Regions from separate parts of the Paenibacillus sp. S-12 genome, predicted to be linked through region 2. Evidence: riboswitches for the same ligand, from Rfam matches in the RefSeq annotation. Region 2 holds a riboswitch; each other region holds the start of a gene.
What was found. Region 2 has a riboswitch for thiamine pyrophosphate ahead of tenA (thiaminase II). Riboswitches for the same ligand answer to the same signal wherever they lie in the genome.

Region 1 (3,282 bases), on a different contig from region 2:
CTCGTAAATGATTGGCTCCATATCCGTACGAGGACAATTGCGATTTTCGAGACAGAAAGCAACCTCTTCTTCCACTCGCAGCATACAGAACTGGCTTTCGAAATCTTGAAATACGATGCCGATGATCTGGGCAACCTCGCCTGAACCATATTGCTCAATTGGCTTGCCGTATACTTGTATAGAGCCCTCCACAAAGCTGTCGATAGCATAGGGATACAGTCCGGAAAGACAGAAAGCCAGCGAGCTTTTTCCACATCCGCTTGGCCCGAGCAGCAGTACGGTCTCTCCATCCATAATAGAGCATTCAATTCCTGATAAGATCGGCTCGCTTTCATGCTCGAAGGCGAAGGACACATTCAAGGCGGCAATCGCTATATTAGGGTGCGGTTCTATATCATCTTCCCTCGTTGCTGGAGATGCTTGCTCATTAGGTAGAAGCAATGTGCTCGTCATGTTATCGCTGCCCCTTTGCAATTGGGAAGCTCCGGAGTACGCCTGTATTGGCTAATGCATCACCAATCGATTTTCCTAAGAGACCGGAAATGACTGCACCGCTTATGCAGCGAACCAAGAGCATCGCAAGGATTAGTCCCAGCGAATAAGCTGCGTACCCGCTTCGGAAATAGCCCCAAGCGAAACTGAACACAGCAGAACCAACACCGGCAAGCATGAGTACCTTGGTCGAAAAATTACGGTATCTTGTTGCGGCAAATACGGCTTCTGCTCCCAACCCTTGAATCAAGGCAGAGACGATTAAAATAGGGCCTACCGCATTCCCGATGAGCACCTCAACCAATCCAGCGACCGTTTCCGAAATGACAGCAGACCCTGGCTTGCGAATAATATAGGTGGCAATGATCGATACGATGAACCAAATGCCGAAAATCACTTCATAGCCCATCGGCCCCATAAAGCCCACAAGCACATTGCCGATTTGCAAGAAGAGCAGATAAATGACGGCAAACACGACAGACAGTGAGCTGAGAACGACAATATCCCGCAATTTCCATTGGCTGTTTCGCATATTCATGAACATTCCTCTTTTCTTTGTATGATGATCAGATGAGTCCGTTGAGATTGCAGGTTGCAAAATTCCTCTGCAGCAATTACTTTGTTGAAGGACTATTGGCAGAAATGGTGGTTGTCATTACGACATGGGACTTATCTGTTTTTTGTGCGCGATTGAAGGCATGTTCGAGTGTAGCGAATACTCGCTGTGCTTCTCCTTCCAGGCGGCTCGCATAGTGTGCACTCTCATCGAATGTTCCTTCTTCCTTCGCTAGACCGATAATTTCATAAATGGTATCCATATAATCGGGCGTCCCGAGCGGGTAAAGTGCAAAATGGGCAGCGACCTGGAGTGGAATCGCTTGATTGCGTTCAGCATTCATTCGCATATCGTCCTTACTCATGAAGGCGTCTCCCTGCGTGTCTCCTGGACAGCCAATGGAGAAAGTTGCATTCAGCACGGCATGTTCACCGCCAGCAGCACTATGCAAGAAAACGGACTGTACGACATCGAATACATGCTCGCTCCGTCCACGCACCCAAGTGCTGACATCGTCGGAATGGGACCATACCTTGGACATGTCCGTATTTCGCAGCGCTCCCAAAATAATGTCGACAAAGCGATCGCTCATCGGATAAATGGAAAAGCGGCAACCAACGATGCGGCTCGTACCGCAAGATAAATGATTCATGACTTATATCCTCCTTGGCAAATTAATATATGGGCCAGCAGACAACAAAAAAACTGCACCGTGAGTCGGTGCAGTTGCGCTTGAGGATACAAGATTACGGCGTGGCTTCATGCAAAGACGTGCATGGTGAAGCCACCGCTTATATCAATCAGTCGACTACACTTCCCCACGCTAGTATTATCTAGTTCGGGTTATAAGGGTTAACAGCGTTGCCGCTGTCTCTCAGCTTGTGACAGCACCCCTAGTGTTCGATATCACTATGCAGTTGTTCCGTTGTTCATATGCTTGACTGCTTACATTATACACTGGATGATCGGATTGTAAAGAGGATCATGGAGCAAGGTGATTATTACTCGCCGTTCTATCTGCAGTCGATGATGTGAGCGTTGCGGAAATCTAAGAGTGATATAGTGGGGAATAGATGCTCATAAGAATGAAATGCCGGGTTTGCTGCAAAAGGGCAGCGGCGTTTAGCGCGCAGCTAGTCCTCCATAATGGTCAGCGTGATTTGGAACAAGGTAGAATACCGCTGATCCTGCGTTAGTTCAATCGTGCCTTCATGGAGCGTTATAATTTTTTTGCAAATGGCGAGACCTAAGCCTGTACTGTCTTTAATCGGGCCATCACCGCGAATGAATTCTTCGAAAATATGCTCCTTGATCGGCTCCTGAACGCCAATGCCGTCATCTCCGATCCGCAAAATAACATGTCTATCCAGTCGTTCGCATGACACATAAAGCACCGTTCCCGTTGGATTATATCGCAGTGCATTGCTAATTAAGTTAGTGATGACGCGGCTCATATGAATCTTATCTATCTTGACATAGAGCGGTTCCTCCTGGATACGTGCTTCAAGCTCAAATCCCTTCTCTTCTATTTCTGGATAAAATTCCACCACGAGCTGCTGGAACCATTTCGTAATGTTTACTTTCTCTTTGCTCAATTCCGTGTGCTTGTCATCCAGCTTCGCCAGTTCAAATAAGTCTTTAATCAAATTGGCCATATAAGCTGACTTATCGTAAATGTATTGAATATACTTGCGGATATCTTTATCTTCCAATGCCTGATTGTCCAACAGAAGCTGCGAATAACCGTAAATCGAAGTAATCGGCGTCTTCAAGTCATGCGACAGATGAAGCAGCATGTTCCGCTTATTGTTCTCGGCGGTTTCCTTCTCGGCAGAAGTAAGCTGCAAACGTTCAGCCATGCCGTTAAACGCATCTTGTATTTCCGCGAATTCCTGTTCGGCTGAATAATGGAGCCGCTTCGTGTAATTGAAGCGTTCCATCTCCTTGATGCCTTCTACGATTTGCCGCAGCGGCTTTTTCACTTGTCTAACCGAATAGCGGGCGTAAAAGTAAAGCAGGATAAATAATAAAATAGCTAATATTGCAGCAAAGATCGTTGTCGCAGTTGATAATTTCAATAATCGCTCAGGAATTTTCCACAGCAATACATAAGATTCGCCGTCCGGTCCTTTTGCTTGGTAAGCATGATAGAAGATTGAATCATCGTTGCGCTCCGCATCCATTTTGGCATACATTTGGCCGTCCTCGTAATGCATGATGTCGTCCTCTTTGTT
Region 2 (3,282 bases):
AATCCGCCGTGCAGTTGGCGAAATGCTTGAACTGACCGGACTGCAAGGCAAAGAGAAGTCTTTCCCGCGCGAGCTCTCTGGCGGACAACAGCAGCGTGTCGCACTTGCCCGCTCACTCGTTACCAAGCCTAAGTTACTTCTGCTGGATGAACCGCTTAGTGCCTTGGACGCCCAAATTCGTAAAAACCTGCAGCAACAGCTTCGTTCCATTCAGCGCGAGCTGAATATGACGACTGTGCTCGTTACGCATGACCAAGAAGAAGCGATGGCGGTAAGCGATCATATTTACATCATGAATGCAGGAAATATTGCGCAGCACGGTTCTCCGCAAGAGATCTATACGCAACCGAGCAGCGAGTTCGTAGCACGCTTTATCGGCAGCTACAACGTATGGAGTGCCAAAACGCTGGGACAGATTGCACCGGAGTACAGCCTTTCAGGCAGCAAGCTGTATGCGATTCGACCTGAGACGTTCTCCGGGCAGCCGCTCGTTGGCGGGTTGGCCGTAACGGGAATCGTGCGCAACGTGACGATGCTTGGCAATATTATGCGCATGGAATTATGCGTGCATGGAGAGCATGTCGTCATCGATCAAATTCATCGGAATTCCGATTGGATCAGCGTAGGTGCGACAACGACAGTGTATCTGCATCCGAAGGACGTGATTCCGCTTCATGACGCTACTGCCTGAAGAACGTAGACAGCATATTTTGCAGCAGCTACAGCGGCATGGCAAAATACAGGTTGCTTCCTTGGCCAGCAGCTTGGAGGTCACGCCAGAAACAATACGACGAGATCTTGACGAGCTCGAAACGAAGCAAATGCTCAAACGAGTATACGGCGGAGCCATTGCCTTTTCCCATATGCAGATAGAGCCTCGATTCGGTAAAAAGAGCAGTATGGAGCAAGCGGCGAAAAGAGCTATCGGGGAAGCTGCCGCCGCACTCATTCAAGACGGAGATACGATTGTCATTGATGTAGGCACGACGATGATCGAGCTTGTGCGGGCAATTCGAGGAGTCGTCGGCGTCACCGTCGTGACGAACTCCATACCTGCCGCGGAGCTGCTTATGGAGCGACAGGAAGCCAAGTTATTTGAAGGCAAGGTCATCATGCTTGGGGGTGTCGCTCATCCCGAGCAGAAGTCGATTGCCGGAGCTATGACCTGCGAGTTGTTGACACGATTTCATTTTGATAAAGCATTCATCTCTTGCGCAGGCATTACCCCTGCGGGAATTAGCGATTATGACATGGAAGAGTCGTTTTGCTCGACCCTAATGATTCAACAATCCAAGTACGTATACGTGCTTGGCGACCATACGAAACTGGGAGTCAATCAGTTATGCCGAATTTGCGACTTGAACCAAGCAACGGCTGTCATTTGCGATCACCCCATGCCGAACAATTGGAGACGCGATTACGTGAATATTGAATGGATAGCAGCAGCACCCCTCTCTTCCTCCATAACTAGCAGTTAACGGGAACTTGCACCATTCACACAGCCCATCATTTGACAAAATATAAAATGGAAGATACAGTAACTAGTAGATGAATTTAATATGAAATCCACTAGGGGAGCCGCAATCGGCGGCTGAGACAAGAATTTTTGGACCCTTTGAACCTGATCCGGGTAATACCGGCGGAGGGAAGTGGAGACGGCCAGTTCATAGCTTTTTTATGCTGACATGATGAAGCCGCTCCATTTCGGGGCGGCTTTTTTTGCTGCCGTGAAGTGCTCCCTGTCCAGATTTCAGTTTGCATTCATCCACTATCCAATCATGCGGAGGTGCTGTTCATGCTTACATTTACGGAGGAACTGAGAAACGAAGCGGAGCCGATATACCGGGCAATCATGGAGCATCCGTTCGTTCGGGGAATTGCTGAGGGTACGGTTAAGAAAGAGCAGTTGATCCACTACGTCAAGCAGGATTTTGAATATTTGAACGCCTTTATTCGTATTTATGGCATTGCGATTTCCAAATGCGACAACCGTGATACTATGGCTCTTTTCAACGAGCAAATTTCGTTTGTGCTGAACAGCGAGACACACCCCCATCGTAATTTTTGCGACGTGGCAGGCGTGACGTTCGAAGAACTCCAAGGCTACCCGCTTGCTCCATCCGCAAGCCATTATGTGTCCCATATGCTGACCGTCGCTCACGAGGGCACATTGGAAGATATTATAGCAGCTTTGCTGCCGTGCCCTTGGACATATGTGGAGATTGGACAACACTTGCTAAAAGAAGTGAATCCGGATGAGACACATCCGTTCTATGAGTGGATTCATTTCTATGGAGACCTCGGCAGCGGGATTACGGATAAGATGCGCCGCATGCTGGATGAATGGGTAATGCCGTTTTCACCAGCACGCAAGCAGCAGCTGAAAAAGCATTTTCTGACCAGTTGCCAGCTGGAATATATGTTCTGGGACATGGCTTATAAAGTAGAGGACTGGCCGGTACGCTTGGCGGAGAAGGCAGAGGTGAAGCAAGGATGAACGGCATGCAGCTCCTCCCCCTGCGCATTAAGGAACGACGCCCCCTCATCCATAATATTACGAATATTGTCGTCGCCAACTTTACCGCCAACGGTTTGCTTGCCATTGGCGCCTCCCCTGTGATGGCTTCGGCCAAGGAAGAGGTCGCGGACATGGCTAAGGCAGCAGACGCGCTCGTGCTGAACCTTGGTACACTCCATGCAGATATGATAGAAGCTATGCTTATCGCAGGTCGATCGGCGAATGTGCACGGCATTCCGGTTCTTCTCGATCCGGTAGGTGCAGGCGCAACGCCTTATCGGACGAAGGCAGCGCTGAACATGTTAAAAGAATTGCGCGTCTCGATCGTGCGCGGCAACGCCGCGGAAATTGCCCAGTTAATGGGTGAAGCCGGCGCAATCAAGGGCGTTGATTGCGTAGAGTCCCAAGCATCCCCTCGCACCCCGGAAGCGTTGTTCGATCTTGCTGCGCGGGCAGCCGAGCGGTTTGGCACAATCGTTGCCATTTCGGGAAAAGAGGACGTCATTACGGACGGTACAACGGGCTACATCATTGCGGGCGGTCATCCGATGTTAACGAGCATAACGGGAAGCGGGTGTCTGCTGACATCTGTAATCGGGGCATTTGCCGCGATAGAATCTGATTTATTGCTGGCAGGAGCCTCAGCGATGTCTTATTATGGGTGCGCAGCCGCAAGAGCCTATCGAACGGCTGGCCACCGAGGGCCCGGCAGCTTCCAGACCGCATTTCTTGATGCATTGTCTGAAATCGGCCAGTTCGATACG
Region 3 (3,282 bases), on a different contig from region 2:
TCAATAATGCGGAATAGCTCGCTAAGCTCGCCTTCCATCGTAGTTTCTAGTGGATTTACTTGATACTTCACGCCTGATGCTTGAATCACTTCGATTGCGCGATCCACATAAGGAATTACGTCTTCCCCATTTTTCGTCTTTGGAACGATCTGAATGCTCACTAAGCTATTCGCCATCTCGATTCTCCTCCTCGATTGCATATCACCATCGGATACATAGAAATTCATATACAGCAAAAGGGCGCCTGCGCGCCCCTTGCCGATTTCTTCGTAACGTTGTGCTTATGAAGCAGGCAAGAAGTCATTCGTAAATGCCTTGTCGACATCGATGCTCTTATCCATTAATTTGTTCTCTACGAGCCAATTCATGTAATTCGCCCATACTTCGCGCTTCTGCTCACCCCATCGAGGCGCATCGTCCTTATACTTCGGACTCAGCCATTTCTGGCTGGCAATAACCAGATCTTTGTTCAAATCCGGCACAGCCTTAAGCAGCAGATTCGCCGCATCCTCTGGATTGTCGATTGCAAATTGGTAGCCTTTGGACGTTGCTCGCATAAATGCCTTAACCAATTCAGGATCTTCCTTACTTAGCTTCTCGCTTGTGGATAGAACAGGCGTGTAATAGTCTAATTCCTTCGCGTATTGATTCACATACAGCATATCGATTGGCTCACCGCGGAGCTCTGCTTCAATACCTGTCCATGCATAGAAAATCCATGCGAAGTCGATATCCTTCTTCACAGCTGTAAAGTAATCGGCGTTACCCATATTGACACTCTTCAGCTTGCTGTAGTCGCCGCCATCCTTCTCCATAATTGTGTGAATAATCATTTCTTCGACTGGAGAGCCCCAACCGCCATAAGTCTTCCCTTCAAAGCCTTTCGGCGACTTGATGTTCTTGCTCTTCGGCGCAGCAAATCCGGATGTATTATGTTGAATGATCGCTCCAATCGACACGATCGGAACATTTTGTTGTCGAGCCATCGTAATGCCTTCCTGAACACTAACTCCAAATTGCGCTTCTCCCGATGCAATCATCGCATCAGATGCGCCTGTGCTTGGCTGCAAAATCTCGACATTCAGCCCTTCTTCCTCATAGAAGCCTTTCTCCTTAGCTACATATAACCCTGTATGATTCGTATTCGGCGTCCAGTCGAGCACGATCTTCACATCGCGTTTTTCCTTCGCCTTATTCTGATTCGTTCCTTGCTCTTGTGCTGGATTTCCCGATGTCTGGTCTCCTTGTCCCGCTTCTTGTCCTTTGCCGCCGCAAGCAGTAAGCGCAAACGTCATCATAATGATGAGCGCCAGCATCAATCCTCGTTCCAAGCGTGTGCGTTGCATATGATGAATCCCCCTTCTCTTGCCCCGCTCTAGTAGAGAGTCGGTATGAAATCATAAGATGCTTCGATAACGCCTGCCGCATTCACCAGTTGGACGATCCGCTCGATCGTATATGTATGGATGAGCAAGTTCCCGTCCCGCCGTCCTGCAACACGATTCAGATCCACAAAAAAAAGCGCCCCATCTGGGACGCTATGTGTGCCGTTCTGCGCGTATATGCGAAAATGTGCATCATACGATGTCCGCGTCACAGGTATGGCGATATTCATCCATATGTGCAGCATCATGACAATGCTGTCCGAAGCAACGCACATTCATGCGAAGCTGGCGAATAAGCAATAACCTTTATATAACAATAATGACGCGGTTCAACGTCTTTCCTACGCTGGCATTACCCAGATCAGGTGTAAGGGTCGGTATCTTAATGGGATACAATCTCAGCCGGCCGTATTCCAGCACCCCTAGCGTGCATATGCAGTTATCGAAGCTATCATTTACATGGGTAATTATAGACCTCATCTACCAGAAAGTCCAGTAACAATGATCAGAGAAAGAGCAAAATTCCAATGTGAGTATACCCACAAAATGATGCATAACATAACAACCAAAGAACCTACATTAGCATTAAATTCGTACACCCACATGAAACTTGTCGAAAAAAGTTCCATGTGAAACAAGGTACAATATTCCAATTTTAGAACCTCTTTCATTTGTTCCTGTGTCGTTATAGGCAAGTAACCCAGCGCCGTCTTTGGTGCTGGGCTTAGGTTTAGGGAAGCTTCTGCCTTTCCTTTTCTTCTATACGGATAGAAAATTAAAACCAGTTGTCTCGTTTCGCTTATTGCACTTGCTCCCGCGGTAGATCATCACGAACCGGGAAGCTTCTTGCCCAATATAGAATTGGTGTCGACAACACCGAGATAATAAGTTTAATTACATAAGTGGTAATAAAAATTTGGAACCAGACATCCCAAGGAACAATGCCGGCAAATGCAATCGTACAAAATACGAGCGAATCCGCCATTTGGCTGATGCCGGTGCTCCCGTTGCTTCGAATCCACAGCTGACCTGCCTTCGGATAGCGCTCCTTCACCATGCTGAACAGTTTCACATCAAGGAACTGACTAACGAAATAGGCCGTTAAACTTGCCACAACAAGACGCGGCATGAAATCAAATATAGTTGACAGCGACGCTTGTGCCGTATTTGCCATATCAGACGCCTCTGGCGTAAAGCGAAGAGCCATCTGCATAATGATTGTCGTCATAATTAAGGTGAAAAATCCAAACCATACTGCACGCTTCGCTTCCTTGCGACCGAACTTCTCGTTTAGCAAATCCGACGTCATAAACAGTGTTGCATTCGCTGTATTGCCCAGTGTCATCACAACACCGAACATCTCTATTGTTTTGCCGACTTGAATATTGGCGATAACTGTCATTACACCAATCCAAGCATAGAGCCCCGACTTGCCGAATGCACGATAACAAATTAGGAAAAAGGCAAAGTTCGCGAGGATGAACAAAATGCCCCAAGTAAAGTTGAACATAAATTATGAAATTCCTCCTAGTTTTGATTACGCGGGATGGTTACGAACCGCGGCGCATACGCGCAAGCCATAACTTTATCATACAGAGGCGGTTCATGCCAATAGGAAACACACAGTGGATGCATGGTGAGTTTTGACTTTATTTGTCCCCTATATTAAGTGGAAGCAATTCCTTCACATCCAGTATGAAAAGGTTTTCAACCTTCCCTTCGTATATTGTGGACAATACGGAGGGAATATATTGTCATACCTCACTGCTTTATCGATGAGCAGGATGTAAAATGATCATGGCAAGGATTCCCTTAGTTAAAGATTTATCCATTGAGTGTGACATTTATCACATTCACATAGAGGGAGTTAATGTTAAAATGACATTGTAAATCCGTT

Region 1: another riboswitch for thiamine pyrophosphate. It lies ahead of NO352_RS15285 (YkoF family thiamine/hydroxymethylpyrimidine-binding protein); the one in region 2 lies ahead of tenA (thiaminase II).
Region 3: another riboswitch for thiamine pyrophosphate. It lies ahead of NO352_RS20460 (hypothetical protein); the one in region 2 lies ahead of tenA (thiaminase II).

Annotation. Positions count from the first base shown of each region.
Region 1 covers NZ_JASIUF010000015.1:165,487-168,768, reverse strand. Annotated here, with positions in the region: gene NO352_RS15295 (ABC transporter ATP-binding protein) at 1-453, opposite strand, end outside; gene NO352_RS15290 (ECF transporter S component) at 455-1,030, opposite strand; gene NO352_RS15285 (YkoF family thiamine/hydroxymethylpyrimidine-binding protein) at 1,107-1,700, opposite strand; TPP riboswitch at 1,847-1,953, opposite strand; gene NO352_RS15280 (HAMP domain-containing sensor histidine kinase) at 2,182-3,282, opposite strand, start outside.
Region 2 covers NZ_JASIUF010000019.1:29,177-32,458, forward strand. Annotated here, with positions in the region: gene NO352_RS18910 (ABC transporter ATP-binding protein) at 1-691, shown strand, start outside; gene NO352_RS18915 (DeoR/GlpR family DNA-binding transcription regulator) at 675-1,478, shown strand; TPP riboswitch at 1,562-1,665, shown strand; gene tenA (thiaminase II) at 1,796-2,497, shown strand; gene thiM (hydroxyethylthiazole kinase) at 2,494-3,282, shown strand, end outside.
Region 3 covers NZ_JASIUF010000022.1:98,509-101,790, forward strand. Annotated here, with positions in the region: gene NO352_RS20450 (thiamine-binding protein) at 1-176, opposite strand, end outside; gene NO352_RS20455 (ABC transporter substrate-binding protein) at 282-1,346, opposite strand; gene NO352_RS20460 (hypothetical protein) at 1,376-1,633, opposite strand; TPP riboswitch at 1,706-1,819, opposite strand; gene NO352_RS20465 (queuosine precursor transporter) at 2,185-2,895, opposite strand.